Regions from separate parts of the Micromonospora maris AB-18-032 genome, predicted to be linked through region 1. Evidence: riboswitches for the same ligand, from Rfam matches in the RefSeq annotation. Region 1 holds a riboswitch; each other region holds the start of a gene.
The links. A riboswitch is a leader RNA that binds a small molecule or an ion and turns the genes downstream of it on or off. The one in region 1 is predicted to bind cyclic di-AMP.
Positions count from the first base shown of each region.

Region 1 (7,467 bases):
CGGGTACTTCTACAGCGTCAACAACGTGAGCTGGTCGCTCTCCTGCGAGCTGTTCTTCTACCTGTGCCTGCCGCTGGTCCTGCCACTGGTACGCCGGGCCCGGCCCTGGCAGCTGTGGGCCGTGGTGATCGCCGTACCGCTGCTGATTCTGGCGTTGTGGCCCGCCCAGACCCTGGTGCCGGAGCAGAGCCGATGGTGGTTCACCCAGGTGTTCCCCCTGGTCCGCTCGCTGGAGTTCTGGATGGGCGTGGCCGCCGCCGAACTCATGCTGCGCGGGCGGTGGCGGGGTCCCGGCCTGCCCCTGGCGAGCCTGATCTTCGTGGGCACCTGGGTGGCCGCCGCCGAGTGGATCCGGGCCGAGTTCTGGGCGGCGCTGCTGGCGGCGGCGTACGTCCTGGTCATCGCCGCGGCGGCGGACGCCGACGTGCGGGGGCGGCGCTCCCCGCTGCGGTCGCGCCCGATGGTCTGGCTCGGCGAGGTCTCGTTCGCCTTCTACCTGGTGCACGTGTTCGTGATCATGACGATTCTCCGGATCACCGGGGACTGGGGGACCGGCCTGCCCGGCTGGTGGGGCCCGGCCGCCGTGATCGGCTTCCTGGCGCTCACGCTGGGGCTCGCCGCACTGGTGCACCGCTTCGTCGAACAACCGATGATGCGTCGCCTGGCCCCGCGCCGGTCCCCTCCCGCTGTCCAGCCTGGACGGTGAGCTCACTCCGCTGACGCGCGGCGCTCCGGGTGACCCGAATCAGGTTCTTCGCTGCGACACGCCCGGCGGCAGTGCGGCCCGCGGGACCTGACGGTAGCGTGGCAGCGTGCTCCCGATCGTCCCCACTCGTCCTTCTCTGTGGTGGTTGGCGCGTCGGGTGGCACGGCTGCTGACCGGATTCGCTGTCGCCGCCGCGTTCGCCGTCGGCGCCTGGACGATGCCCGCACCCGCCGCCCATCCCGGTGATCTCGGCCCAGCGGCGGGCCCTGCCGGGCAGCCCAGCATGGTCAGCTTCGCCCCGCCGACCGAGGCGTTGGCATCCGACCGGTGCGCCGCGATCCCGCCGACAGCCGATGGACTGGCGAGTGGCGACGACGACCGCCCCGGCGCTGGCGCCGCGACGGCACCAGTGCCGTCGGCGCGGACCGACCAGGGCGTCGACCTGGCTGGCGCGGCTGCCGACGATCAGCCTCCTGCGGTGGACACCTCGGGTCTGCGGTGCGGCCGCGCCCCGCCCGGCGCCTGATCCCCGCCCGTACCGTCGGTTGACCCGGACGGCCCTCTGCGATCGGGCCCCCACCGTGGGTGTCCTGCCGCGCTCCACCACCCTGACGATCCGCCGCGACCCGGCGACCCGCCACCGGCGGCACCCCGGGCCGCCACATCCGCTTCCGTGAGGTATCGACATGGAGAAGACCGTTCTCTACCAGTTCCTGATCGACGCGCCTCGGGCCGCCGCCATCTGGTCGGTGTTGCTGGTGCTCGCGCTGGGCGTGCTCACCGCGCTTGTCGCCCGGCCCGAGCCGGTCCCGCCGACCGACCGGACCCCGGACCTCCCGGACCACGACGATGTCGCGGACCAGCGTCGCTACGCCGGTGAGGTCGCCGTCGCCGCGGCGGGCGCCGCGCAGAACGCCGGCCGCCGCCGGGCCGCATGGCACCGCGCGCAGACGGAACTCGACCGCGCCTGGGCCGCGTACGACGAGGCGGAGGCCGCCGCCCGACGGCTCGCCGCCGCCACCGCCTGGCCCAGCCCCGGTACGCCCCGGACCCCCGCCGAGTACGCGGCTCGGGAGCGCTGGCTGCACCACGCCGCGATGGCCGCATACTGGCGCGGCGACCTGACCGGGCGGCAACTCGCCGACGCGCTGGCCCACCGGGCCGGCTGGGATCCCCGACGGCACCCCGCCGAGCAGGAGATCTTCCTGGCCCGGGTGGTACGTGACGGCCGCCTCGCGGCCTACCAGGCGGCCGCGCAGCAGGAACGCGACGCCTGGCGGGCCGCGGAACTCGCCGCCGACGCCGCCCGCGCGCTCTCCACCGAGGCGTACGCCGCAGCGCAGCGGCTACGGCCGAACCCGCTGCCGGTGCCGCGCCGGGTGGTCGTCGGTCGGCCCGCAGCGACCCTGCGCTGGCGGCCGGCCCGGGTGGGATGAGCCGTCGCGACCACGCCGGTTCAACAACAGGTGGGCCGAAATTCGGTGACCCCGGTCACAGTAATTGCCGAATCGGTCAACGTGGGTCAGACGTCGAAGGTGGGGCGCAATGTGCGGGGACATTGTGAACGTCCGGTCCGGTTACCGCCCCGACAGGGATGTCCGCGAGCGCTGTCCCATTGAGCGACGACAGTTCCGCGATACCCGAAAATAATCGCACCGGACCAGGTTTAAGCAGGTCAGGGCAGGCTTGGCAGGAGCGATACCGACCAGTAGTGTCGCCCTGTCCGGTGCGGTAAATGATCGCAAGTGGCGACGCCGCGCCGACCCGCTCAATCGTGATCACACGAACCGGGGAACCACTGCACCACTTGGGGTGAATCCGTGAGCCACGGCTCGCGGTAGGGCGATCTTCCCGCCCGAATCCGTCAGCTAACCCGGTCGGCGGTGTCGGAAGGAGTTCCTGTCCTCGTGCAGCACAATTCGATCCCCCCGATATTCCCCCGCCTCCACGGCACCGTGGTGCCTGCGCTCGCCGGTCCGCTCTCCGCAGCCTGAGCCAGGCCCACCCGTCCACCCCTCAGCCCGTGGAGGATCTCGTGAAGCACACCCTCAAGCGTCAGCTCCGTAAGCTGGCCACCGAACGCCCCTATCAGCTTCTCGCCACGTCGGCGGCGGCCCTCGTGCTGGCCACCGGCGCCGGTGCCCTGGTCGCCCGGACCGACGACAACCTGGTCGACGCGCCCACCGCGGCCGCCGTGGCCGAGCTGCGCGACGACAGTGCGGCCTCCCGTTCCCTGGCGCGGGTCGCCACCGCCCCCAGCAGCGCCGCTCCCAGCAGTGCCGCGCCGAGCAGCGCCGCCCCCAGCAGTGCCGCGCCGAGCAGCGCCGCCGCCTCGCCGTCGGCGCGGGCCGCCACGGCGGACCCGGACGTGGCCAGTAAGAAGGCCGCCCCGAAGCCGCCGGCGGAAAAGGTGCTGTCGTACGACTACCAGGCCCAGATCAACGGTTACTACTGCGGCCCGGCCGCGGTGCGCAACGCGCTGAGCGCCGCCGGCATCGAGCGCGGCCAGGAGACCCTCGCCGCCCAGCTCGGCACCACCTTCGCCGGCACCAACTCGGCGTACGACACCACTCGGGCGCTCAACGCCGCGGTCAAGGGCGAGCCGTACAAGACCACGATGATCCCCGGTGGCTCGGCGACCCCGGCCCAGATGGACCAGCTCCAGGCCGATGTCGTGGCGGCCATCTCCGACGGGCGTGGCGTCGTGGTGAACGTCGCCGGCAGCGTCGTGGACACCGCCGGTGGCTGGCACTCCTTCCCCGGCGGCCACTACGTCGCCGTGGTCGGCTACGAGGACGAGGGCCGGATGGTGAAGATCGCCGACTCGGCCGACGCGTCGTACTACTCGTACTGGTTGAGCACCATCGACCTGGCCAACTGGGCTGCCACCCGGGGCTATTCGTCCTGACTCCTGCTGTTCGTGCCGGGCGCCGACCCTTCGGGGTCGGCGCCCGGTGTCGTATCCCGGTCGCGGCTCTCGCCGACCGGCCCGGGCGGTGGCAGACTGCCCGACATGATCACGGAGTCGGGTGAGCGGGGCAGCGCGCCGGTGTTGTTGCTGCTGCACGGGATGGGTGCCACCGGCGACGGGTGGCTGCCCTGCGCACCGCTGCTGCACCAGCGGTGGCCGGGACGGTGGATGGCCCCCGATCTGGCCGGTCACGGCGCGTCACCCCCGCTGCCGGCGTACTCGTTCGCCGCCCTCGCCGATCAGGTCGCCGCGAGCCTGCACCCCGGCGACCGGGTGATCGTGCTGGGCCACTCGCTCGGCGGGGTGGTCGGGCTGGCGCTCGCCGCGGTGAGCCGGGCGGTCACCGTCGACGCGGTGGTCGGGCTCGGCATCAAGGCGGTGTGGTCCCCGGCGGAGTTGTCCCGTGCCACGGATCTGGCCGCCCGCCCGGTCACCTGGTTCGACAGCCGCGACGAGGCGGCACGCCGCTACCTGCGGGTCGCCGGGCTGGCCGACCTGCTCAGCCCGGAGGATCCCGCCGTGGCGGCCGGATTACGGCAGGAAAACGGCCGGTGGCGGTTGGCAATGGACCCGAGCGCCTTCGCTGTCGGCGAGCCCAACCTGGGTGCGCTGCTGGCCACGATCGACGCGCCGGTCCTGCTGGCCCGTGGCGAGCACGACCCGATGGTCACCGACGCGCAGCTCAAGGAGTACGGCGTACCGGTGGTGACGCTGCCCGGGCTCGGCCACAACGCCCACGTGGAGGACCCGGCGGCCGTGCTGGCTCTGCTCGACGCCGTACGCTGACCGGGCTGCCGTCACGGAGGCGTCCGGTCAGGGCGCTGGCGGTGCTCAGGTGGCGGGGGACAGCGGCGAGTCGCTGGCGGTGCGGGGAGTCGGGGCGGACCAGGACGGGTCGAGCTCGCGCCGGGCCGCCGCCAGGAACGCCTCGGCGTACGTCTCGGCCGGGAAGTCGCCGAGGTATCGGCGACGGGTGGCCCACCGGACCCCGGCGAGCGGATCGGTCTGGAGCAGCTGCGTCAGCACCTCGTCGAGGTTGACCATGTCCCGGCGCAACACGTAACCGGAAGCGGCCAGCGGGAACCGTTCGAGGAACCGGTCACCGTCGGCGCCGGTGTCGGTGACCGCGTACGGCTTGCCCGAGTACAACCAGTCCGACACCACCCCGGAGACGTCGGAGATCAGGGCGTCCGCGCGGTTCACCGACTCGGCCAGGGTCAGCCCGCTCGCGGCGGCACCGAACAGGTGCTGACGGCCGGTACGTGCCCGGTCGGCGGCGAGCAGGTCGTGCAGCCGCGCCAACTGGCGGGCCGAGGTCGGATTCTGCGTGGTGTAGGGGTGCGGCCGCAGGATCACCGTGGCACCCCGGTCCAGCAGCCGCGACAACAGTCCTTCGGCCACGCCCAGCGAACAGTAGTCGGCGTCGGCGTGGTGCCCGGTCCAGGTCGGGGTGTAGAGGACCGTCGGGTTCGGCCGGGGGCCGGTCGGGCCGGTACCCACCTCGATCGCCTCGACCTGGGGGCGGCCGACCACCACGAACTTGTCGGCCGGGATGTCCACCCCGGCCCGGGCGTACCGGTCGATGGCCGCCTCGCCCGCGACGAAGATCCGGTCGAAGATCGCCGACACCGGGTTGGCGCTGGAGGCCTTGTCGCTGTCGCCGTGGTGCAACTGGATGTGGGTGAGCTGGGTGAAGCGCAGGCAGTGGCTGTTCTTGGCGCCGTGGTTGACGTAGAACGCCGCGCGCAGGCTCGGCACCAGCACCTCGTCCATGTTGCGCAGGGTGGGGCAGTAGAGCACGGGAGCGGTGGTCGCCGCCGCGATGACCGGCAGCGCGTCCGGCTCCCGCAGCATCACCACGAACGGCCGTCCGATCCGCTCCAGGTACGGCAGCCACATGGTGACCTGGTACTCGGAGCCGGGCGGGGCGGAGAAGTAGAGCAGGAACTCCGGCTGGTGCCGGCGGAGCTCCCGGGTCACCGGGGAGCCACCGGAGGCGGGACGCATCCGTCGCTGGACCAGTTTGACGGCGACCGCGCCGACGGCCCCACCGGCCAGCAGGCTCGCGGCCAGGGCGACGACGGCGGGCAGCGCCGCCAGTGCGGCCAGCGCCAATACCGCGAGCAGGGCGGCCACCAGGTCACCGAGGCGGGCGGTGACCTGCGGCACCCAGGTGCGTACCGGCAGGTTGGCGGCGCGCAGTTCCAGGTGCCCCGCGTCGCGCAGCGGGCCGGTGAGCACCATCAGCCCCAGCAGGATCAGCGCGGTACCGGCCAGGGCCGGGTCGAAGCCGGCGTCGAGCTGCCGGGCGTAACCGACAAGCACCCCGGCCGCGATCAGTGTGGTTTCCGCACCGCTGTCCGCTCCGGGGCGGACGCGACGTTCCCAGACCGTGGCGGCGAGGGCGAGCACCGAGAGCGCGAGCCCCCAGGTGGTCGCGCCGGTGAGCGCGACCACGATGAACGCCAGGACTGCCGCACCGGTGGCCAGGCCCCGGGCGGCCAGCTTCCTGACCAGGTCACCACGCATCTCGGTGCTGCCTTCCGCGGTCGTCGTGCGTCGGTCAGCCGACGGGGGTGGTGCTGGTCGACCGGCTGCCCTGGGCCGGCACGACAGGGGTCGGCGTCTCGCCCGGGGAGCGGCGCACGTCGATCACCTGGCCGGTGAGCTCCGAGACGAGCACGTCCAACGAGGCCTGGGCGACGATCTCGGCGGCGAGCAGCGTGTGCTCGGGCTCGGTGCCGAACGCCTTGGTCCGCATCGGGGTGGCGGTCCGCTCGGGGTTGATGACGTTGACGCGTACGCCCAGCTCGGCCCACTCGTCCGAGAGCGCCTGGGTGAGGTTGACCAGGGCGGCCTTGGTCGCCGAGTAGAGCGCGTAGTCCGCCCGACCCCGGGTGTACGAGCTGGAGGTGTACAGCAGCAGCTGACCCTTGGTGTGCTGCAGGTAGGGCAGCGACTGCCGGGCGACCGTGACCGGGCCGACGAAGTTGACCTGGAGCACCCGGTCGATGGTCTCCTGATCCATCTCGGCCAGCGCGCCCTTCTCCAGGATGCCGGCGGTGACCACCACGTAGTCGATCCGCCCGGTGGCCTCGAAGGCCGTCTTCAGCGCGGCCTCGACGTCGGCCGGGCGCTCGACGTGGGTGCCGGTGCTGGAGCGGCTGAACGGGAAGACCTGGGCGCCGTAGCGGCGGGCCAGCTCGGTCAGGTCGTGGCCGATGCCGTAGCTGCCGCCGAACACGACGATCGTGCGGCCCGCGACCTCGTCACTGTAGGTGCGCTGGTCGGCCAGGCGGGGCACCTTGGCGGCGGCCAACTGGAAGAGCTTGTCCGCCAGGTGCACGTCGACCGGGTGGGTGACCTTGATGTTCTCGTCCGAGCCGTCGATCACCTTGATCGGCACCTCGGGCAGGTAGCGCAGCACCACACCGCAGTCGTCGGTGGCGGCGAAGTTCGGGTCACCGGCGGCCCGCCGGTACGCCTCCCGGATCGTGCTGGACCGGAACGCCTGCGGGGTCTGCCCCCGGCGCAGCGTGGAGCGCACCGGGATGTCGGTGATGCACTCGTTCTCGTCGACCTGGATGATCGTGTCGGCCGACGGAATGGCCACGTCGACCGCCGAGTACGTCCAGAGGGCGTTCACACACTCCCGCACGATCCGGCCGCTGAGCAGGGGCCGTACCGCGTCGTGAAAGAGGATGTTGCAGTCCTGCTCGCCGACCGCGTCCAGGGCGATGCGGGTGGTGGCGTTGCGGGTGTCGCCACCCTCGATGACCTTGGTGACCTT
Region 1 covers NC_015434.1:2,009,847-2,017,313, forward strand. The annotation lists gene VAB18032_RS09260 (acyltransferase family protein) at 1-706, shown strand, start outside; gene VAB18032_RS32780 (hypothetical protein) at 813-1,232, shown strand; gene VAB18032_RS09270 (hypothetical protein) at 1,393-2,142, shown strand; cyclic di-AMP (ydaO/yuaA leader) riboswitch at 2,462-2,604, shown strand; gene VAB18032_RS09275 (C39 family peptidase) at 2,730-3,614, shown strand; gene VAB18032_RS09280 (alpha/beta fold hydrolase) at 3,720-4,463, shown strand; gene VAB18032_RS09285 (CDP-glycerol glycerophosphotransferase family protein) at 4,509-6,206, opposite strand; gene VAB18032_RS09290 (bifunctional cytidylyltransferase/SDR family oxidoreductase) at 6,241-7,467, opposite strand, start outside.

Region 2 (7,467 bases), 1.9 Mb from region 1:
CGTTGCCGAGCGCAGGGTGGTGGAATCCTCGAATGCGGGCACGGTGACCGTGGAAGCATGCTCGGAGTACCCGAGTTGGTAGTTTTCCACCGCGTTCCTGAACCACCGGACTCCCTCGGAAGCGGCGAGGGCCGCTCGAAGCGCGCCGGGATCGCCAATTGCCACGATCTTGAAGGGTGGGGAGTACACCCGGCCGTGCAGCAGCAGGGTGTTACCCACGCAGCGTACCGCGCTGGTCGCCAGAACGCGGACATTCATGATTGACATGGCCTCGGCACCGCCGGCCCAGAGCGCGTTCACCACGGCCTGCACGTCGCCCTGGTGCACGACGAGATCGTCGTTGCTGGCCCCTTCGGGGAGCTTGCCGAGTTGCGGCGCGTCGTTGAGCTCGACCGTCAGCCCGGGACCGGTCAGGGCGGTGAAGCCGGCGACCGCGAGGTTCTCCGTGGCCCGCTCCTGCTGTTCCTTGATCGGCGTGTCCGAGTCCGCGAGGTCGGTCGTACGGCTCTCGACCTCCCGGCGCAGCGTCGCCGCTCGCTCCTCGTTCAGGGCCACCCGCTCCCGGCGGTCCTCGATCAGCTCGGTGAGCTGAGGGCGGCGGTCCTCACGCAGCGCGGTGCCGCCGGCGGTGGTGGCCGTGGTCGTGAAGAGCAGGCCAGCGGCGGCGGCGATCAGCGGTACGCCGATCGACCAGCCAGGGCGTCGCCGCCGCCCGCGCCGCAGCAGGCCGGCGACAAGACGCCGCACCACCTTCTGCCACGAGGCTGCGCCGGACGTGTACTCCACGACCCGTTTCCCCCTGTCTCCGGCCCCGGCGACCGCATCCGTACGGTCGTGGTGGCCCTCGTCCGTCGTCCGTTCCCGGGTTGCCGGGCAACGGTCTGGCCCCCATTCGTGGATTGAGCGGGGCTTCCGGACTACGCTAGCTCTCGAACATTATTGGCCATGGACCGTCGCCCTCGCGCCCGGTTGCAGGCCGGACGAGGTCGTAACCCCTCTGGAGAGCGTCGTGCCCAAGTCTCAGGTCCGCAAGAAGAAGGTGTACACCCCGCCCACGGACGTCCGCCCGGCGGCGACAGCGGCGACGCGCAAGCCCAGCCCGATCTGGCTGCCGGTCACCGCCGTGTCGTTGATCGTGTTCGGCATCGGCTGGCTGGTGGTCTACTACCTCTCCGAGCAGGAGTACCCGGTCATGGAGCTGGGGTACTGGAACCTGGCGGTGGGTTTCGGCGCGATGGTCGGCTCGCTGATCCTGCTGTCTCGCTGGCGCTGATCCGCAGCTCATCCGGCAGCGCCGGGTGAGTCGTCGAGGGCCCCGTCGCGCGGATGCTGCGGCTGCCTCCTAGGGTGGGCGCAGGGCGGCGTGGCCCAGGTGCGAGAAGACTCACGTTACTGCTGGGTAACCTTGCGCGTAGGCTGCACTGCATGACCGAGCGGGACGGTCATCGACCGGTCCGGTTCGAGGTGCGCGGCGGCTGAGGTCGCGTACGCACCTCCGACCCGGTCGCCGAGCCGCTCGCCAGGCAGCAGACCGGGAGGCCAACTCGATGGGCAGCGTCCAGATCGTCACCACGATCCTCGCGGCCGCCATCACCGCCGTTGCGGTGTGGCTTGCGGTGCGCGCGGTCATGCAGATGACGGCCGTGATCCGGCTGGGTCAGCCCGACCCGTCCCGGTTCGGTGACAAGGCCAGCCGCACCAGGACCATGCTCGCGGAGACCGCCGGGCACACCCGGATGCTGCGCTGGAGCGTGGTCGGCGCGGCGCACTGGTTCGTGATGGTCGGCTTCATCGTGCTGTCGCTGTTGGTGCTCGAAGCGTACTTCGAGGTGGTGTCCCCGACCGGCGGGCTGCCGCTGATCGGCGGCTGGGCGCTCTACGGCCTGGTCACCGAGTGGATCGGCATCCTGGGCATCGTCGGCATCGTGGTGCTGATCGCGATCCGGCTCGCCAACCGGCCCACGAAGGCCGGTCGCCGCTCGCGGTTCACCGGGTCGACGATGTGGCAGGGCTACTTCGTCGAGGCGGTCGTCCTCGCCGTACTGATCATGGGTTTCCTGATCCGGGGCTTCAAGGTCGCCACCGACCACTTCGAGTACCCGACCTGGGCCACCCCGCTCAGCCACGCGGTCGGCTCGGCGCTGCCGGACTGGGAGTCCGGGGTCAGCGTCGCCGCCCTGATCAAGATCGCCATCTCGATGACCTGGCTCATCGTGATCTCGCTGAACGTGACAATGGGTGTGGCCTGGCACCGCTTCCTGGCCTTCCCCAACATCTTCTTCAAGCGCAAGCCGGGGGCGGCCGGCTCCGGCCTCGGCCCGCTGCGGCCGATGATGAGCGACGGCAAGCCGCTGGACTTCGAGGAGGCGGACCCCGAGAAGGACCAGTTCGGGGTGGCTCAGGTCGAGCAGTTCACCTGGAAGGGCCTGCTGGACTTCAGCACCTGCACGGAGTGCGGCCGGTGCCAGTCGCAGTGCCCGGCGTGGAACACCGGCAAGCCGCTGTCGCCGAAGCTGCTGGTGCTGAGCCTGCGGGATCACGCGTACGCCAAGGCGCCCTACCTGCTGGCCGGCGGCGGCAAGGACCTCACCGGCGAGGAGAAGGCCACCGCCGCGCAGCTCGCCCACGTCGACGTGCTGGCGCTCGCCGAGGCGGAGAAGCCGCTGATCGGCGACGCCGAGGCCGGCGGTGTGATCGACCCGGACGTGCTCTGGTCCTGCACCACCTGCGGCGCCTGCGTCGAGCAGTGCCCGGTGGACATCGAGCACGTCGACCACATCGTCGACATGCGGCGTTACCAGGTGCTGATCGAGTCGAGCTTCCCCTCCGAGGCCGGCGTGATGCTGCGCAACCTGGAGAACAAGGGCAACCCGTGGGGTGCGCCGCAGAACACCCGGGAGGACTGGACCAAGGGCCTCGACTTCGAGGTGCCGCGCGTCGGCGAGGTCGACGACTTCGAGTACCTGTTCTGGGTGGGTTGCGCCGGTGCGTTCGAGGACCGGGCCAAGAAGACCACCCGCGCGGTGGCCACGCTGCTGAACGAGGCGGGCGTCTCCTTCGCCATCCTCGGTGAGGGCGAGACCTGCTCGGGTGACCCGGCCCGCCGCATCGGCAACGAGTTCGTCTTCCAGATGCTCGCCCAGCAGAACGTGGAGACCCTCAACGAGGCGTTCTCCGGCCGCGAGAAGGCCAAGCGGAAGATCGTCGCCACCTGTCCGCACTGCTTCAACACCCTGGGCAACGAGTACGGCCAGCTCGGCGGCGAGTTCGAGGTGGTGCACCACACCCAGTTGCTGGCGCATCTGGTCGCCACCGGCAAGCTCACCCCGGTGCAGCCGGTCGACGGCGGCGTCACGTACCACGACCCGTGCTACCTCGGGCGGCACAACCGGGTCTTCACCCCGCCGCGTGAGGTGCTGGGCAGTGCGCTGGGCGCCGGCGAGATCACCGAGATGCCGCGCAACAGCGAGCGCTCCTTCTGCTGCGGCGCCGGTGGCGCGCGGATGTGGATGGAGGAGCGGATCGGTAAGCGGATCAATGTGGACCGGGTCGAGGAGGCCATGTCCACCGGGGCGAAGACCATCGCCGTCGGCTGTCCGTTCTGCTCGACGATGCTCACCGACGGAGTGAACGGCAAGGGCGCCGGCGAGCAGGTCGAGGTGGTCGATGTGGCGAGCGTCCTACTGCGGTCGGTCCGCCCCGAGCAGGCCCGGGGCGCCGAGGAGGGCGAGCCGGTCGGCAGCTGAGCAAGGCCTGAACAGCTACGGGGTACGGCGGGCTCACGTGGTCCGTCGTACCCCGTATTCATATTTACCCGCGTGACTATAACGAAATGATCGACACCCTTTGTGCGCAACCGGTCGCGCAAACGTGAATCGTTCGTTGGTCGCCTTGATTCCGCCCGGTGCCTTCCCTAATGTTGGGCACCGACCGCCGTAGGTCGTCTGTTCCGCCCCTCTACCGCCCGCGGGACACCCGGCGGTCGGTTGCAAAGGAGTCGCTGCCGGTGGCAACCATGCCCCTCCATCGTCACGTGCCCGGACGGTCGAGCCGTCCAGGTGGCCTGCGGAGAGCCGCTCACCGTCTGCTCGTCCTGGTGGCTGCCGCCGCAGTCGGCGCTGGCCTGCTCTCCGCCCCCGCGCACGCCGAGCCCTCGGTGGAGGAGATCGAGCGTCAGATCGACAAGCAGTGGCAGCAGCTTGAGCCCACCATCGAGCAGTACAACAAGGTGCGGTCGCAGCTGAAGGTCAACCGGAAGAAGTCGGCCGACCTGCAGAAGAAGATCCAGCCGCTGGCCCTGGAAGCCGAACTGGCCATGAACCGGGTGGCGGACCTCGCCTCGCGGTACTACGTGAACGGACCGTCCCAGGAAATCGGCGCGGTGCTGCTGAACGCCAAGCCGGACCTGCTCGGCGAGCAGATGGCCATGCTGGAGCGGCTGGCGGCGTACGAGCGCCAGCAGCTCGAGAGCGTGATGAAGGTCCGCAAGAAGTACGACACGCAGAAGGCCAAGCTCGACGCGCTGATCGCCGACCAGGAGGCGAAGGAAAAGCAGCTCGCGGCGAAGAAGAAGCAGATCGACGCCAAGATCAAGCAACTTGAGCGGTCGCTGCCGGTGACCACGGTCAAGACCACCAACTGCCCGACCATCAACGGGGTGGTCAGCGCGGCGGCCCGCACCGCCATCAAGGTGGCCTGCGCCCAGGTCGGCAAGCCGTACGTCTGGGGTGCCACCGGCCCGAACTCGTTCGACTGCTCCGGGCTGACCCAGTACGCGTACAAGGCCGCCGGCATCTACCTGACGCACTTCACCGGTGCGCAGTGGAACGAGGGCAAGGCCATTTCCAGGTCTGAGGCCCGCCCCGGCGATCTGGTCTTCTTCCGTAGTGACCTGAGTCACGTCGGCCTCTATCTGGGCAACAATCTGATGGTGCACGCACCCAGAGCGGGCAAGCCGGTGAACGTCTCCCCGATCACCACGATGCCGATCGCCGGCTTCCGCCGACCCGGCTGAGCGAGCAGACAGGAACATCACCAGGGCCCTCGGTCAAGCGACCGGGGGCCCTGTTCGTTGTCGGATTTGTGCACCGTGAGTGATGGTGTGGATGTGTTGCGTATCGACGGGGATCGTCCCTACGCTGGGCAATCGTCGGGTCCGATGGCAGTTCCGTCCACCAGGGGCGGTAACGGTCCGACACCGCCGAGTCGCTTGCGCGAGCCGGGGATCCAGGTTCCCGGGGTGAATCCGCGATCACCGCGGTAGGGCGCTCCCTTCCCGCCCGAACCCGTCAGCTAACCCGGTAGGCGGTACGGGAAGAAGGAGTACGGAGCCCGGTGGCACACCATGCCCCGCGGCCACCGTCAGCACGGCCGGCGACGCCCGGCCCGACGACGGCTGCGCCGCGATCCCGCTGGTACCGCTGCACCACCGCACTCGCCGCCCTGTCCGCGACCGCCGTCATGCTGACCGGCGGCGCGACGGCGGCCCACGCCGAGCCGACGGTCGACGCCATCGAGCGCCAGATCGACGCGGACTGGAACCGGCTCGAACCACTCATCGAACGCCACAACTCCACCCGGCAGGATCTCGCCGGTAAGCGCCGGGAGGCCGACGCCCTGGCCGCTCGGATCGCACCGCTTGAGCAGCAGGTCGACGCGGCGATGACCCGGGTCGGCGCGCTGGCGGCACGGGCGTACAAGGGCGGCACGGTCGGTGCCGTCAACGCCCTGCTGGACAGCAGGTCGCCCGGCGAGGTCGTGGAGCAGATCGGCCTGCTCAACCGCTACGCCCACTTCCAGCAACAGGACGTACGCGAGGCGAGCGAACTGCGCGACGAACTCACCACCGCCAAGGCCGGGCTGGAGCGCACCATCGACCAGTTGGCCCGTACCGAGGCCGAGCTCGCGCAGAAGCGCCGCCAGATCGACGCCGAGATCGACCGGTTGCAGCGGCTCCGGCTGCGGGCGTACGGCAATGGAGGCGGCGGCCCGCTGCGTCCGGCGCCCTGCCCGGCCGGCTATCCGGGCGGGCCGGCGGGGGTGGCGGTGAAGTTCGCCTGCGCCCAGATCGGCAAGCCGTACGTGTGGGGGGCCGAGGGACCCCACGCGTACGACTGCTCGGGTCTGATGCTGGCCGCCTGGGCGCGGGCCGGGGTGGCGCTACCGCACAACGCGGCCCGGCAGCGTCAGGTCACCGCGTCGGTCAGCCGCAGCGCCCTACGCCCGGGTGACCTGGTCTTCTACTACCGCGATCTGCACCACGTCGGCATGTACGTGGGTGACGGCTGGGTGGTGCACGCCTCCCGCGCCGGTCAGCCGGTGAAGATGAAACGGATGGACACCAGCCCCATCCACAGCTTCGGCCGACCCGGCTGAGTGTTGTCCTGACTGAGCTTGGGCCTGGCGTTGGTGTGGTCAGCGGGTCGGCCAGGTGCGCCAGTTCTGCCAGGCCCGGCTCGGCGTCGGCCCGCGCTGCCCCTGGTAGCGGGAGCCGTAGACGGCCGATCCGTACGGGTGCTCGGCCGGCGAGGAGAGCCGGAAGATGCAGAGCTGACCGATCTTCATGCCGGGCCAGAGGGTGATCGGCAGGTTCGCCACGTTGGACAGTTCCAGCGTGACGTGCCCGGAGAAGCCGGGGTCGATGAAGCCGGCGGTGGAGTGGGTGAGCAGGCCCAGGCGCCCCAGGCTGGACTTGCCTTCCAGTCGACCGGCCAACTGGTCGCCGAGGGAGATGACCTCCAGGGTGGAGGCGAGCACGAACTCGCCCGGGTGCAGCACGAAGGGCTCGCCGTCGGGCACCTCGACCGGTGAGGTCAGGTCGTCCTGCCGGGTCGCCGGGTCGATGTGGGTGTAGAGGTGGTTGTTGAAGACCCGGAACAGCTTGTCCAGGCGTACGTCGATGCTGGACGGCTGCACCAGCGTGGGCTCGAAGGGCTCCAGCGCGAGCGTGCCCGCCTTGATCTCGGAGACCAGGTCGCGGTCGGAGAGCAGCATCGCCACACCATACCGATATGGCTGACCTGCGTGTCGCGCTACCTGTCTAGAACGTATGTTCGATAAGATGTCGACATGGCTTCCTGGTCCGAATTCGCCGCTGACGAGCCTCGACTCGCCGACGAGATCCGCCTTCTCATGCAGCAATACGGCCCGGGCTTCGGCTACCTGGCCACGGTCCGCGCCGACGGCGGGCCCCGGGTGCACCCGGTCTCCCCGGTGATCACCGACGACGGTCTCTACTGCTTTGTGATCGACTCGCCGAAGCGGCGCGACCTGGAACGCGACGGCCGCTATGCCCTGCACTCCTTCCCGCCGGAGGAGAGCGACGACGAGGCGTACGTCGCCGGTCGGGCCTGGCCGGTCACCGACGACGCCACCGTGGCCCGCCTGGCGCTTGCCGCCCGCGCCGCGCCGCAGGTCGACTGGCGGCTGTTCGAGTTCACGATCGAGGTCGCGATGCTCAGCCGCCGC
Region 2 covers NC_015434.1:74,181-81,647, forward strand. The annotation lists gene VAB18032_RS00375 (DUF881 domain-containing protein) at 1-786, opposite strand, end outside; gene VAB18032_RS00380 (cell division protein CrgA) at 1,010-1,273, shown strand; gene VAB18032_RS00385 ((Fe-S)-binding protein) at 1,548-3,746, shown strand; gene VAB18032_RS00390 (C40 family peptidase) at 4,001-5,014, shown strand; cyclic di-AMP (ydaO/yuaA leader) riboswitch at 5,189-5,322, shown strand; gene VAB18032_RS00395 (C40 family peptidase) at 5,335-6,375, shown strand; gene dcd (dCTP deaminase) at 6,415-6,993, opposite strand; gene VAB18032_RS00405 (pyridoxamine 5'-phosphate oxidase family protein) at 7,069-7,467, shown strand, end outside.
Region 2: it holds a riboswitch for cyclic di-AMP, as region 1 does, so the genes downstream of both, VAB18032_RS00395 (C40 family peptidase) here and VAB18032_RS09275 (C39 family peptidase) in region 1, are expected to answer to the same signal.

Region 3 (7,467 bases), 3.2 Mb from region 1:
CCCACCCGGGCGACGGCTGGGACGCCGCCGAGAAGCGCCTGGTCGAGGCCGGCGTCTTCGAGGGCTGAGCCAGCCTCCCGTACCACCACGAAACGCCCGTCGGGTCTTCCCGGCGGGCGTTTCGTCGTCTCCGGCCCAGCCGGTCGAGCAGGGGACCCAAACCGGAATCTTCTCAACATCGCGGTTCTCGTGGTGTCATGGCGGGTAGCCGGTGTTACCACCGGGTACCCCCGGTGTTGCGCACTCGCGCGGCCATGGGGGAGGTGGCGATGCCAGAGCAGGTCGAAGTACGGCTTCCTGACGACGTACGCCTGCATGTGGAAGCCAGGGGACCGGCGGACGCCGAGGTCACCGTGGTGCTGTTGCACGGCTGGACGCTGGACGGGCGCAGCTGGCACCGGCAGGTGGCGGCGCTGCGCGAGACGTATCCGTCGGTGCGGGTGGTCACCTACGACGCGCGCGGGCACGGCCGGTCCAGTTGCATGGCGCTGCCCACGGCCACCCTGGCCCAGCTCGGCGATGATCTGGCCGCCGTGCTGGACACCGTCTCCTCCGGCGGCGGCCGGGTGGTGCTCGTCGGCCACTCGATGGGCGGCATGACGATCATGGAGTACGCCCACCGCCACCCCGAGCACTTCGCGCGCCGTACGGCCGGACTGCTCTTCGTCTCCACCACCGCCGAGGGGCACACGCACACCGTCTACGGTCTTTCACCGCGGATCGCCCGGATCATCCGGTTGGCCGAGACCACCGGGGCCGGGGTGTTGGCCCGCTGCGGCTCGTGGCGTCCGCCCCGGGCCCTGCTGCGGGCGCTGCAGCCCAGCATCCGCTGGATGCTCTTCGGTGAGCGCTGCGATCCGGCGGACATCCGCCTGGTCACCTCGGCGGTGGCTCGCGCCTCGCTGCGCTCGATCGGCGGGTTCCGGGCGTCGATCGGCGCCCAGCACCGGTTGGAGACGCTCGCCGCGTTGGCCCATCTGCCGGCGGCCGCCCTGGTCGGGGACCGGGACCGGCTCACCCCACCGCCGTGCGCGGAGTCGATCGCCGAGGCGTTGCCGGCCACCGACCTGGTGGTGTGCCCCGGCGCCGGCCACATGCTGATGATGGAACGCGCCGAGGAGGTCAACGGCGCACTCTCCGGCGTGCTGCGCCGGGTCCTCGACACCAGCCCCGTCCGCGACTGTTAACAAGGGACCCCTGCTCTACCTGACACGTTAACAAGGTGCCCTTCCTTGCACGTGGACGGCGGGGCGTAATCTCGTGCGGTTGGCCGGGCGGCGGGACGAGGAGCACGAGCGGTGGATCAGAGCACCCTGGATCAGGAGATCGCCGTCGAGCAACGGCATCTCGACCGGGTGTACGCGCGACTGGCCGAGCTGCGGCGCGGGGCGGTCCGCGCCGAACGGGACGGCTACCGGCTGGCCCGGGTCGGCAACTTCGGGGCACTCGTCGAACGCGACGCGATGGTCTTCCACGCCGCGCAGCGACGTCACCTGTTCGACGCCGAGTACGAAGGGCTGGTCTTCGGCCGACTCGACCTGCGGGACGGCCAGGTGATCTACGTCGGGCGGCTCGGCATCCGCGACGAGGACGCCAGCACCCTGGTGGTCGACTGGCGGGCCCCCGCCGCCGCCGCGTTCTACCAGGCCACTCCCGCCGAGCCGCTCGGCGTGGTACGCCGACGCACGATCCAGTCCAGCGGGGAACGGGTCACCCGGATCGAGGACGACCTGCTCGACCCGGAAGCCGCACCGCCGGACATGCCGGTGGTGGGCGACGGCGCGCTGCTGGCGACCCTGTCCCGCACCACCGGCCGGGGCATGCGCGACATCGTCGCGACCATCCAGCGTGAGCAGGACGAGGCGATCCGCTCCCCCAGTTCCGGGGTGACGCTCGTCTCCGGCGGCCCCGGCACCGGCAAGACGGCGGTGGCCCTGCACCGTGCCGCCTATCTGCTCTACGCCGACCGGAGCCGGTACGCCGGAGGCGGCATCCTGGTCGTCGGCCCCTCCTCGGTCTTCGTCTCCTACATCGCCTCGGTGCTGCCGTCGTTGGGCGAGGACAATGCCACCCTGCAGTCGCTGGGCAGCATCTTCCCCGGCCTGGTCGCCACCCGCACCGACCCGCCCCGGGTGGCCGCGATCAAGGGATCGTTGCGGATGCGGCGGGTCCTGGAACGTGCCGTGCGGGACACCGCGCCGGGTGCCCCCACCGAGTTGCGGCTGCTCTACCGGGGACAGCTGCTGCGGTTGGAGCGGGCCGAGCTGAACACGGTCTGGAACCGTGCGCTGCCCCGTGGCGCCCGCCGCAACGAGGTACGCCGGGCCGGCTTCGACGGCGTCCTCGCCGCGCTCTGGGCCCAGGCCCGCCGGTTGGGCATCGCCGGCCTGCCCGAGCAGCGCGCCTTCGAGGACGAGTTGATCGACCGTAGCGACTTCCGAGAGTTCCTCAAGGCCTGGTGGCCCCGGCTGCATCCCCGGCACGTGCTCGGCTGGCTGGCCGACCACGAGCGACTACGCCGGTACGCCGGCGGCATCCTGTCCGGGGCCGAGATCCGGCTGCTGGGCGAGGCCTACCGAGGGCTGGCCACGGACGGCCCGACGGTCGCCGACACCGCGCTGCTCGACGAGCTGGACACGTTGCTCGGTAAGCCGGTACGCCCGGCCCGAGCCAAGCGGGATCCGTTCCAGCTGGCCGGCGGCGTACGGGAGCTGAGCACCTTCGCCGACCGGCAACGGGCCGCCCGACAGGCCGCCCGCGAGCGTCCGGAGGACTACCGGGACTACGCCCACGTGGTGGTCGACGAGTCGCAGGACGTCTCGCCGATGCAGTGGCGGATGATCGGCCGGCGGGGCCGGTTGGCCTCGTGGACCGTGGTCGGTGACCCGGCGCAGACCGCCTGGACGGGAGATCCGCAGGAGCTGAATCGCGCTCGGGAGCAGGCCCTGGGTCGGCGGCCGCGGCACCGGTTCACCCTCACCACCAACTACCGCAACTCGGCGGAGATCTTCGCGGTGGCGGCCGAGGAGATCCGCCGGGTGTACCCGGATCTTCCGCTGCCCACGGCGGTCCGCTCCACCGGAGTCGACCCGGTGCAACTCGTGGTGCCGGCCGCCGAGTTGACGACGAGCGTGGTGTCGGCCGCGGGCACCCTGCTCGGCGAGGTCGAGGGCACCGTCGGGGTGATCACTCCGGTGCCGTGGCGCGACGAGGTGGCGGGCTGGCTCGATGGCCTCGGCGGCGACCGCCTGCAGGTGGTGACGAGCCTGGAGGCCAAGGGCATGGAGTACGACGCGGTGGTGCTTGTCGCGCCGAGTGAGATCCGCGCGGTGCCCGATTCCGGTGTGCGTACGCTCTACGTCGCGCTGTCCCGGGCCACCCAGCGGCTGACCACGGTCGATGTGGCCACCTGACACCGAGCTACCGCTATTTACCAAAAATGATACTTTCGTCCGATTTCCTGGTGACCGGACGAACACCACGAGTCACACCGGCTGCACGGGTCACAGCAGCACCGGTAGGCTCGGACCCGGCCTCCGCCAGGCGGCACCCACCGGTGCCGGCGGTGGTCGCCGCCTAATCGCCCGCAGGGGCGAGCCGGGGAACCATGTTCCTGGGGTGCATCCGCGCACGCGCGGTAGGGATCTTCCGTCCCGAACCCGTCAGCTAACCCGGTCGGCGGCTGACGGAAGGACATGTGCATGCCAGCAGTGGCAACCGTGAAACCGGCCGCCCGAACGGCGGCCCTGATCTGCGCGGCGCTCGCTCTCGCCGTAGGCGTCGCGCTCGTTCCCGGCCCGGCCGCGGCACACGGGTTACTGGCGGCGGCTCCCGCCGACGTCGGCGACGAGGGGGGCACCCCGGCGCTGCGCGCCCAACTGGAGGCGGCCAGCAAGGGCTACCTCGACGCCAAGGCCGCGCTGGACCGTTCGGTCAAGCGACAGAAGCAACTGGCCGCACAGCTCACCACCACCGAGAACCAACTCACCGAACGCGGTGCGAAGGTCGCCGAGATCGCCGCACAGGCGTACCGCAGCGGCCGGCTCGGTGCGGCGTCAGCGCTGCTCAACAGCGGCTCTCCGGCCGGCTTCATGGACCGGGCGGCGGCGCTGGACGCGGTGGCCGCGAACGAGGAGCGCGCCCTGGGTGAGCTGCGGGCCACCCGCGACGAGGTCAGCAGGACCAAGCAGGCGCTGGACGTGGAGGTCCAGGAGCAGCGCAAGCAGGTCGCGGTGATGGCCAAGCGCAAGGACCAGGCCGAGCGGGCGCTGACCGTGGCCAACGAGCGGGCGGAGGCGGCCGAACGCGCCCAGGCCGCCGAACGCGCCGCCCGCACCCCGAGCCGTGGTGGCGGTTCCAGCCCGACGGCCAAGCCCGCGCCCCGCAACTCGGACGGCTCGTGGCCCTCGGAGTCGTGCAGTGTCAACGACCCGACCCCGGCGAACGGCTGCATCACCCCGCGCACGCTGCACGCGCTCAACCAGGCCAAGGCGGCCGGCTTCACCCGGTACGTCTCCTGCTACCGCTCGGGCGGCTCGGGCGAGCACCCCAAGGGCCGGGCCTGCGACTTCGCCGCGCAGAAGAACGGCTTCGGTGGGGTCGCCACGGGCGGCGACCGGACGTACGGCAACAACCTGGCGGCGTACTTCGTCAACAACGCCGACCGGCTCGCCGTGCTCTACGTGATCTGGTACAAGCAGATCTGGCTGCCCAGCAGCGGCTGGAAGTCCTACAGCGGCGGTCGCGGCGACCCGTCCAGCGACCACACCAACCACGTGCACCTGTCGGTGTACTGACCTGTTCACACGACGCCGCCGGGTGGGACTTCCGCCCGGCGGCGTCGCATCGTGCCCGCGAAACGCCCACACTCCCCGCCGGTCGACGCGCGCGGTTCCGCCACCTTGGTTACCGTCTAAGACGGAAGTGGACATTTCGCCACGAGGGGGCGCAACGCGCATGAGACAACCCACCACGCGGTTCACCCGGTCCGGCACCTGCGGGTGGGCCCGGTGACCGGGCACGTCATGGTCTTCGCGCCCACACCGCTGCTGACCGTCACCGTCGACCAGCCCAGCGACGTACCGGAGCTGCACCTGCACCCCGGCGGACAGGGCGTCTGGCAGGCCCGGATGGTGCTGTCGCTCGGTGTCGACGTGGTGCTCTGCACGGCGCTCGGCGGCGAGATCGGGGAGGTCCTGGCGCCGCTGCTGGTCGGCGAGGGAGTGGACCTCAAGGTGGTGAACCGCGACTCCGGCGGCAGCGGCGGGTACGTGCACGACCGCCGCGGGGGCACCCGGCGGGAGATCGTCGACGTGCCCGGCCAACCGTTGAGCCGGCACGAGCTGGACGAGTTGTACAACCTCGCCCTCAGCGAAGGGCTGCGCGCGGAGGTGTGCGTGCTCAGCGGCCCGAACGACCCGTCACTGGTGCCCGCTGACCTGTACCGCCGTTTCGCCGCCGACCTCGGCGCCAACGGCAGCCGGGTGGTGGTGGACCTCAGTGGCGAACACCTGACGGCGGTCGTGGACAGCGGCGTGTTCTTCCTCAAGGTCAGCCACGAGGAGCTGATCGCGGACGGCCGAGCCGCCGACGACGACGAGGAACAGCTCACCCGCGCCATGTACGACCTGCACGCCGCCGGTGCGGAGAACGTGGTGGTCAGTCGGGCCGAGAAGCCGGCGCTGGCCCTGGTCGACGGCGAGGTGTTCGAGGTCCTGATGCCCCAGTTGGAAGCGGCCGACCCGCGTGGGGCGGGCGACTCGATGACCGCCGGGGTGGCCGCCGTGGTGGCCCAGGGCGGCGACGTCCGCACCGCCATCCGTACCGGGGCGGCGGCCGGCGCGCTGAACGTCACGCGTCACGGGCTGGGCACCGGTCGGGTCGACTCGATCACCGGCCTGGTCGAGCGGGTGCAGCTGGAGCCGGCGAGCATCCGGCCGCAGCACCGCACGACCCCCGACGAGCTGGCCCACCGGGCGGGCGGGCGATGACGCTGCGGGTACTGATCACCAACGACGACGGGATCGCCGCCCCCGGCATCCACGCGCTGGCCCGGGCCGCCGTCGACCGGGGTCTGGACGTGGTGGTGGCCGCCCCGCTGGAGGAGGCCAGCGGCACCAGCGCCGCGATGAGCGCGATCGAGCAGGACGGCCGGGTGGTGGTCCACGAGCACCCGCTGCCGGACCTGGACGGTACGCCCGCCTTCGCGGTCGGCGGGTCTCCCGGTTTCATCGCGCTCATCGCCGTGCACGGCGCTTTCGGGCCGCCGCCGCAGGTGCTGCTGTCCGGAATCAATCGTGGCGCCAACGCCGGTCGCGCGGTGCTGCACTCCGGCACCGTGGGTGCCGCGTTCACCGCCGCCGCGAACGGCTGTGCGGCGATGGCGGTGTCCCTGGACGTCCTGTCGGTCGGTGAGGCCACCGCGGCCAGCGGCGGGGCGGCGGTGGCCGCCGCCGCACGGGTACGCGACGCCGACCGGTACTGGTCGACGGCCGCCCGGGTCGCCCTGGACCTGCTGCCCAGGTTACCCACCGGGCCGGTGGCGAGCGTGCTCAACGTCAACGCGCCGGATCTGCCGTACGAGCGGCTTCGCGGGGTACGCCGAGGCAGCCTGGCCACCTTCGGCCAGGTGCAGATGACGGTCGCCGAAGCCGGTCACGGTTTCGTCCGCACGTCGCTGGAGGAGCCCGGTCAGGCGGTGCAGCCCGGTACCGACCTGGCCCTGCTCGCCGAGGGTTACGCCTCGGTGACGGCGATTCGGGCCGTCACCGAGGCGACCGATATTGATCTGTCCGGCCTCGACGCCGGATAAGGGGTCAGGCCCCCGGAAGGACCTCGGGTGTGGCGGCCCCCGCGTAGTACGGCTCGGGGGCGCCGAACAGGCCGAGCAGGCCGGTCACCCAGAGTTGCCGGTGCACGAACCGACTCGGCTCGGTCACGACCAGTTTCACACCACTGACCTCGGCAGTCTGGAATCCGGCGACCATCGCGCTGATGCCTACCGAGTCGATGAAGGTGACCAGCCGCATGTTGAGCTCGATCCGGGCCGGCCGGCCCTTGGCCAGCACCTCGGCGATGGCCTCTTTCACTTCGTACGCGGTGTCGACGTCGATCTCCCCTCGCGGGGCGATCTCGATGACACCACCAGGCCGAACCGTCTGCAGGATCGACAGGCTCACGCGAGCACCTCCACTCGCCCGTACGACGGGCGCCTCATCAGTACGCGGGCCGCGACCGAGAGTATTCCTCCAACGGCCTCGGTCGCCACCCCTCGGGATGAGCAATTCGCGGACAGGGGCGTGCCAAGTCGCCCTTGTCCGGACTTTTCATGTCCTATCACTCGACGCGCTGGCCGCTATTCCACACCGCGCGCCAGCCCACGCCGTCGAACCAGGGTAGCGGGCCGATGCCAGCGGTTTCGATATCCAGCGCGGCGAGGCGTCCGCCGTGGGGCCGGCTCCGCTGGTA
Region 3 covers NC_015434.1:5,177,567-5,185,033, forward strand. The annotation lists gene VAB18032_RS22795 (hypothetical protein) at 1-68, shown strand, start outside; gene VAB18032_RS22800 (alpha/beta fold hydrolase) at 270-1,187, shown strand; gene VAB18032_RS22805 (HelD family protein) at 1,299-3,413, shown strand; cyclic di-AMP (ydaO/yuaA leader) riboswitch at 3,564-3,697, shown strand; gene VAB18032_RS22810 (coiled-coil domain-containing protein) at 3,702-4,796, shown strand; gene VAB18032_RS22815 (1-phosphofructokinase family hexose kinase) at 5,010-5,990, shown strand; gene surE (5'/3'-nucleotidase SurE) at 5,987-6,811, shown strand; gene VAB18032_RS22825 (STAS domain-containing protein) at 6,816-7,178, opposite strand.
Region 3: it holds a riboswitch for cyclic di-AMP, as region 1 does, so the genes downstream of both, VAB18032_RS22810 (coiled-coil domain-containing protein) here and VAB18032_RS09275 (C39 family peptidase) in region 1, are expected to answer to the same signal.

Region 4 (7,467 bases), 1.5 Mb from region 1:
CACCAGCACCGCGACCGCGCCGGCCACGGTCGCCCCGATGATCGGCACGAACCCGCCGATGAACGTGATCAAGGCCAGTGGAAAGGCCAACGGTACGCCGAGAAGCACCAGTGCCAGGCCGATGCCGATGGCGTCGATGGCCGCGATCAGCATGGTGCCTCGGGTGTACGACCCGAGCGTGCGCCAACCGACCCGCCCCGCCTCGGCGGCGACCTCCCGGTTCGGCCCGGTCATCCGGCGCAACGTCCAGTGCCACATCGCCCGGCCGTCCTTGATCAGGAAGAACAGCAGCACCAGGGCGAGCAGAGCGGAGCCGAACACCTCGGTCAGGGTGCGGGCACTGGCGACCGGGTCGACTTCCTGCTCGGTGGCCGTCTTGCGTAGCTGGTCGATCAGACCGTCGAGCTGTTGATCGGTCACCGGCAGAGTGGAGGTGATGAAATCCCGGGTGCGCCCGAGGCCCTGCTGCAGTTCGTCACCCAGCTCGCTGAACTGGTTGGCGGTCAGGTTCCACACCAGCACCCCGAGGCCACCCAGGATGCCGAGCAGCAGCAGGACGGTGAGCAGCGCGGCCAGCGAGGCTGGCAGTCTCAGCCGGCGGAGCGCGAGCTGCACCGGGTCGAGCAGCGCGGCAAGGAAGAAGGTGGCGGCCAGCGCGATGGCCAGCGGTGTGACCAGCAGGGTGATCCGCGCCAACAGGTAGAGCCCAGCGGCGATCACCACCAGGCAGGCGCTCCACACCACAGCGGTGCGCACCAGCCAGGGCAGGGCCGCCCACGTCTGCCGCGGCCCGGCTTCTGCCGCTACCGCCCGGTGCGCCGCCTCATCGGGCTCACGCCCGGCACCCCCCGCTGCGACCACGTCGCCCTCCTCGCGTCCGCGAGGTCCTACCCACCCACCCTCCCCCCAACACCCCCGTCCCATTCCGCCCTGTTCCCCGACCCTCCCGGATCCCTCAACCCGGCGTCCCCGGCCCCCGGTCCCGCCCGCCGTCCTTCAGCCGGGCAAGCGGGGCCAGCCGGGTTCGACGGTTGGACCCGGCCCGCGGCCCCGGTCCCTCGCGTTGATCAAGAGGTTCTGGTCGGGAATCGGGCTGAGGCAGACCCAAACTTCTTGATCAACGCGGGCTGGGGGTGGGTGCGGAGGGTGCGTGGGAGGGGCGGGGGTGGGTGGGTTAGTAGGCGGGGGCTGCGGGGCGGGCTATGGGGGTGGGTGGGATTTCGCGGGTTTGTTCGGGGTTGGCGTGTTCGGTGGTGGTGGGTGGTGGGGTGGCGTCGGGGAGGGGGGTTAGGGGGAGGAGAGGCAGGAGGGAGTCTTGTTGGTCGGCGGTCAGGAGGGCGGTGGTGGTTTCGGCTCGCAGGTTGCGGGCGGCTGCGGCGGCGACCTCGGCGGCGTGCCAGGCTTCCTGCTCCCGTTCCCGGGCCACCCGCTGTCGGGCGAACAGGTGGTCACGTATCGCCCGGCGCAGCACCAACTCCTGCTGGACCGGGTGCAGGCGGGGATCCCAGCCGCGGTGCGCGAAGACATCGCTGAGCTGCTCCACCGACAGTTCCCGCCGCCAGTACGCGTCCAGCACCGCCCGGTGCAGCCAGCGCTCCCGGTCGGCGTACTCGGCGGGGGTGCGTGGGGTGTGCGGCAGCGGCATGCTCGCGGCTTCGGCCAACCGGCGTACGTCCGCCTCCGCAGTCTGGTACGCCTCCCACGCCTGCTCGGCCTCGTCCTGTGCAACGAGCCATTCGTCGCGTCGGCGGCGAGCCGTTGCCTCGGCGCGGTCGGCGGCCACCATGACCTCTTCCGCCCAGCGATCTTCTTCCCGCTGCTCCGGTGGGATCGGCAGGGCGGCTTCCCGGATCCGGGCACCCGCGTCGAACCGGAGTCGTCGGGGACGCAGCAGCAGGCCGGAGACGGCGAGTACGACGATGCCCAACAGGCTCAGCCAGATCACGGCGGCCCGGGACACGTCGGGCAGGACGGCGGAGAGAGCGATCTGCATCATCAGCACCTCGTGGCGGATGGGGTTCGTCGACTGTGCTGGGAACGGGAGGAACAGGACTGGGCGGCCTCTCGCCGCGGCAGGCACCGACCGCGACCCGTGGTCGTGGTCGGGCGGGTCCTCACGGGCGGGTGGCGTGTGGGTGCTGAGCCTGCCGAGGTCAGGCGGTCGGAGGGCCGCGCCGGGTCGGTTCACCGGGGCCGGCGGCGAGGCGTACGGCGGCAGGCCGGGTGCTGGCGGGGGCGGCTCCGGCGTCGGTGCGCTCGGAGTGCGGCACCACGGCTGCGGCATGCACGGCACCCACGGGCGAGACGAGCGCCGACCCGTCCCGGGAGAACAGCGCTGACGCGTTCCAGGGCGAGATCAGCGTCGACTCGTCGTTGCCGGGCCAGAGGGCTCGGGCGGTCGCGGGGGCGTTCCCAGGGCGGTTGGGCAGTGCGGCGGCGGGCGGGGCGGCCGGGAGGTCTGCGGTGCCGTCGGGCAGGCCGGTGGTCGTGATGCCGCCGAGGCCGACGGCCAGGATGAGTGCCGTCAGCGCCAGGCGGGCCAGATCCGCCAGCGGGCAGCGCGTCACCGACCACAGTGGACGGGTGAACGCGAGACTCGGCACGCGGTCAAACCTATCGCCCTTGCGGGACAACCGCAGCGGCCCGTTCGTTCAGGGGTGGCGAAGGCCACCACGCGCGAGACGGATGTCCGGCAGGGATCCGGGCTACGACGTGGTGCCGGCCACTGGCTCCTCGGTGAACAGCGCCAGCAGGTCGCCAACCTGGCGATCGGCCTCGGCGGGGTGCCGGAATCGACCGGACGGGTTGAGGGTGTACTCGTTGCGTCGCCCGACGCGGGTGCGTTGGAGATAACCCTCGGCCTCCAGGTCGGCGACGATGGCCTGGGCGGCCCGTTCGGTCACGCCCACCTCGTCGGCGACGTCGCGGAGCCGGGCGGTGGGGTTGCGTGCGATGGCGAGCAGTACGTGCCCGTGGTTGGTGAGAAAAGTCCAGTTACGGGCGTTCTCCCGCTCGCCTGTCGTTGCCATGTCGCCCATCGTATGGGCCTTTCAGCTTTTTCGGGCTATGCCATCGGGCCCTGCACCCGCTCGGCCCCGGAGCGCAAGCGTCCGGGGATACCTGAAATCCATATCACGCATTCCTTGACGCGGCTTGCGCTGCGTGTGACCGTTGGACCAGCCCGTGACCAGCGTCGGCCCGGGATGACCAGGCATCGCATGAGTAGCGAGGGGGCGCCGGATGAGTCGACCCGGACCGATCGGAACAGAGCTGCGGCCGGAGCGGGAACTGCTCACCGCGGATCTCCCGGGCGCGCCGCAGCTGGCGCTTGCCGAACTGATGGCCGGTAATCGGCGGTTCGTCACCGATACGGCGTGGCATCCCAATCAGAACGCCGGACGTCGCGCTGCCGTCGCCGGCGAGCAGCATCCGTTTGCGGTGATCGTGGGCTGCTCCGACTCCCGGCTGGCCGCCGAGATCATCTTCGATCGCGGGCTGGGTGACCTCTTCGTGGTCCGTACCGCCGGGCACACCGTCGGCCCGGAGGTGCTGGGCAGCGTCGAGTACGCGGTGTCGGTGCTGCGTACGCCGCTGGTGGTGGTGCTCGGGCACGACTCCTGCGGTGCCGTGCAGGCGGCCCGGGCGGCACTGGCCACTGGCGCGGCCCCCACGGGTCACCTGGGTGCGGTGGTGGACGCCGTGGTGCCCAGCCTGCGCCAGGCGCAGGCCGCCGGGGTGAACGACCTCAACGAGATCGTCGACATTCACATCGCGCAGACCGTGACGGCGATGCTGGGGTCGTCGGCGACGCTGGCCGCCGAGGTCTCCGCCGGGCGTTGCGCGGTGGTCGGCATGTCGTACCGGCTGGCCGCCGGCGAGGTCCGGGCGGTGGCTGCGGAACCGGCGGAGCTGGTCGCCGAGCTCGCGTCCGCCGCCTGACGGCGAGTGCCGGCCCGACAGAGGCACCTGACGGCACCCGCCGGGCCGCCGAGGGCGTCAGCCGACGGACCGAGGGCCGCCCCACCAGACGGCGGGACGGCCCTCGAAGTGATGCCGGACGTGCGCTAGTACATCGAGACGTGCACGTGGTCTGTGTGGTTCGACGGGCCGCTGTAGGAACTCCAGCCGGTCGCCGGGAACCAGATCTGCCGGTTCCAGATCACGTAGTAGACACCCAACCGGTCGGCGTTACGGACCAGGAACGCGGCCAGGTTGTTGCCGTAGATCCGGGTGTCGTTGTTGTACCAGGGCCGGAAACCGCTGTTCTGCAACGACCAGTCACATGCTCGGCCCTTGGGGTGCTCCCACTTGTCACCCGGTCGGTAACAGCCGACGAACCGGTTGAAACCGGCGCGCTTGACCTCCTTGTACATGTGCAGGGTGCGCGCCGTGATGCAGCCGGACGTGGTCGGGTCGTTCTGGTTGCACGATTCGGGCTTCCAGCCGCCGTCGGCTGCCCGGTTGGGACCGGGCCGGGCGACCGGAGAGGTGGCGGCCACCAGGCCGCCGGTGAGACCGACGCCACCGACCAGGCGGAGCGACTTCTCCGCGTCGCTCTTCTTGCGGGCCATGTCGTTGGTCAGCTTCTGCTGCTCGCGTACCTCGGCGTCGAGCGCCAGTTTGGCCGTCTCGGCGCGGCGCTTGACCGCGTTGACCTCACCCAGCTTCTTGCTGTTGACCAGGTTCAACTCGTCGAGCGCGGCGGCGCGGTGGATGAACGAGTCGGGGGCGTTGCTCTGCAACAGCATGGCGATCGCGCCCACCCGGCCGGTCCGGTACGACTGGGTGGCGATCTCGGCGACCTGTGGGGCGAGGGCGTCCAGGTCCGCCTCGGCGCGGCGGACCTCGACGGCGAGCTTGAGCTGCTTCTTCTTGGACTTTTCCAGCTTGGACTTGGCCTTGGTGTAGTCCCGGTTCGTCGCCTCGATCAGCTCGTTGAGCATCGGCGGGTCGTCGTCATGGCCGGCCGGTTTGGGGGGCTTCGGCGCAGCCGCCGCCGGCAGCGGGCCGGCGAAGACGGCGAACGCGGCGAACACGGCCACCACGGGCGTCAACCAGCGGCGTAGGGGTGCCGTCACTGTCTTCCCTTCCATCGACCGCCGACCGGGTTAGCTGACGGGTTCGGGACGGAAGTGGCCCCTACCGCTGGTGCGGATTCACCCCACGTACCTGGGTTCCCGGCTCGCCTGGTGGCGATTGGGCGGTGGCACCGCAGGCGCCGGTGCGCGCCTTCGGCGGTGACCGGCAGTGAGGTTACCCGACGGTCGGTCTGGTCCTCTACGCGCCGAACCCGGCAAGATGTGTCATTTCGTAATCGCACTGGGTGACGAGTGACACGCTTGTCGATCCTTTCGGTCGGCGTGCTCACGTTGAGGAGTGTCACCATGGGGTGTCGGTGCTCCTGTCCGGTTCGGGCCACTCCGAACGGGTGGCGGGGGGCGTGTGACGGGGACGCGGTGTGCTGAGGGCCTGGAGCGTCTCGGCCCGGTCCGTCGCCGGTCGCGGCTGGGCGACGGCCACGTCGTCGGGTGCTCCGGGTGCCGCGTTCGCCCCGGTGCGGCGCCGTCCGGCGGTGGTCACCACCGTGGCCAGGGCGGTGGTCAGCGGTACGGCGGCGATCAGCCCGAGCGTGGCCACCACGCTGCGGACGATCTCCTGGGCGAGGAACTCGCTTGTCACGATCTGACCCAGCGCGCGGGAGTCGGCGGTGAGCAGGAGCAGCAGCGGCAGCGACGCGCCGGCGTACGCCAGCACGATGGTGTTCACCACCGAGGCGATGTGCGCCCGGCCCACCCGGGTCGCCGAGCGGTACAACTCGCGGCGGGACATGTTCGGGTTGGCGTGCGCCAACTCGGTGACCGCTGCGGCCTGGGTGACCGTGACGTCGTCCAGGACGCCCAGTGACCCGATGATGATGCCGGCCAGCAGCAGGCCGTGCAGGTCGACGTCGCCCCGGAACATCGACAGGGTGGTGGCGTCCTCGCTGCCGAAGCCGGTCAGGTGGGTCGCGTTGGTGGCGGCCAGGCCGAGCAACCCGGTGAGTACGAGCGCGCCGAGGGTGCCGAGTACGGCGACCGAGGTCTGCGCGGACACCCCGTGCGTCAGGTACAGCACCACGAACATGATCAACGCGGCGCCGACGATGGCGACCACCAGCGGCGGCTGACCGGCGCTGATGCCGGGCAGCACGAAGGTGAGCAGGATGGCGAAGCTGGCCGCCAGGCCGGCCAGGGCGGCCAGCCCACGCAGTCGTCCGAAGGCGACGATGGCGGCGGCGAAGAGCACCCCCAGCCAGATCAGTGGCGTACCGCGCTGGTGCTCGGCGATGTTGTAGGTGCTGATCGCCGGGTCCTCCGGGTCGATCAACGAGACCAGGATGACATCGTCGTCGACGCTGACCGAGGGTGCGCCCGGCCCGGCCGGGATGGGGGTGTCCACGTGCTGGCCGGCGTCCGGGCCGTCCTGTACCCGTACCGTGACAGTGCCGCACGGGCCACCGGCCGTCGTCGGGGTGCCCTCCGGCACCGCGGGGTTGGGCGGGCAGGGTTCGGTCACCACCCGGGTGACCGTGCCGTGGTACCGGGGCAGGTCGTCGCCGGCCTCCGGGCGGGGGGCGTCGCGGGGCCAGAGCACCAGCGCGGCGACCAGCGTGGCGAGGAAGAGGGGGACCACCGTCACGATGAGGATCCGCCGCACCCCGGGTGGGGTGGGCGGAGCGGCACGGCTGTGATCGGCGCCCATTCGATAGTCTCCCAACGATTTCTTCAGCGGAGTACGTGTCGGCGGGCGAGTCGGTTCAGCCCGACCGTACGACTCTCGCGGTGGGCGGCCGAGGCGGCCGGAACGTGGCGGAGCCGCTGCGTACGGTGAGTGCCGGGGCGGCCGTCGTCGTCGCCGGGCAGCGGCGGCGGTGCGGGTGCGCGTCCGGCGGCGCGGTGGGCCGGAAGGCGCGGATGTCGGCAGGCCATCGTGTGCGAATGGTAGCCAGCCCAGGAACGGATCGCAGGACGCGTGGGGTTCGTCGGCGGTTCGTGAGCCCGGGCGGTGGTCGACGGGTGGGCCGGAGAGTGGGTCAGCCGCGCTTCATCAGACGGCCGACGGCGGCCATCATCTCGGTGGCCATCTCGTCGGCGCGGCCCTCGGCGGCCCCCTCGTGCATGCAGTGCCGGGCGTGCCCGTCGAGCAGGCCGAGGGCGACCTTGTCGAGTGCGGCCTGGATGGCGGAGATCTGGGTGAGCACGTCGATGCAGTAGCGATCCTCGTCGACCATCTTCTCGACGCCGCGCACCTGGCCCTCGACGCGGCGCAGCCGGGCGAGCAGTTGGTCCTTGCTGGCGGTGTAGCCGCGGATCGGCGTCGGTGTGGTCATGAGCACGAGGATAGCCTACCCCCAGGGGGTATGCTACGGTCGCGTTGGAGATACCCCCCTCGGGTATGTTCGTGGCACCGGTCGCCCCTCGGCCGGGC
Region 4 covers NC_015434.1:460,522-467,988, forward strand. The annotation lists gene VAB18032_RS02210 (AI-2E family transporter) at 1-861, opposite strand, end outside; gene VAB18032_RS02215 (hypothetical protein) at 1,175-1,993, opposite strand; gene VAB18032_RS02220 (hypothetical protein) at 2,154-2,603, opposite strand; gene VAB18032_RS02225 (helix-turn-helix transcriptional regulator) at 2,706-3,038, opposite strand; gene VAB18032_RS02230 (carbonic anhydrase) at 3,241-3,939, shown strand; gene VAB18032_RS02235 (coiled-coil domain-containing protein) at 4,065-5,078, opposite strand; cyclic di-AMP (ydaO/yuaA leader) riboswitch at 5,083-5,213, opposite strand; gene VAB18032_RS02240 (YibE/F family protein) at 5,380-6,741, opposite strand; gene VAB18032_RS31425 (hypothetical protein) at 6,765-6,968, opposite strand; gene VAB18032_RS02245 (metal-sensitive transcriptional regulator) at 7,073-7,369, opposite strand.
Region 4: it holds a riboswitch for cyclic di-AMP, as region 1 does, so the genes downstream of both, VAB18032_RS02235 (coiled-coil domain-containing protein) here and VAB18032_RS09275 (C39 family peptidase) in region 1, are expected to answer to the same signal.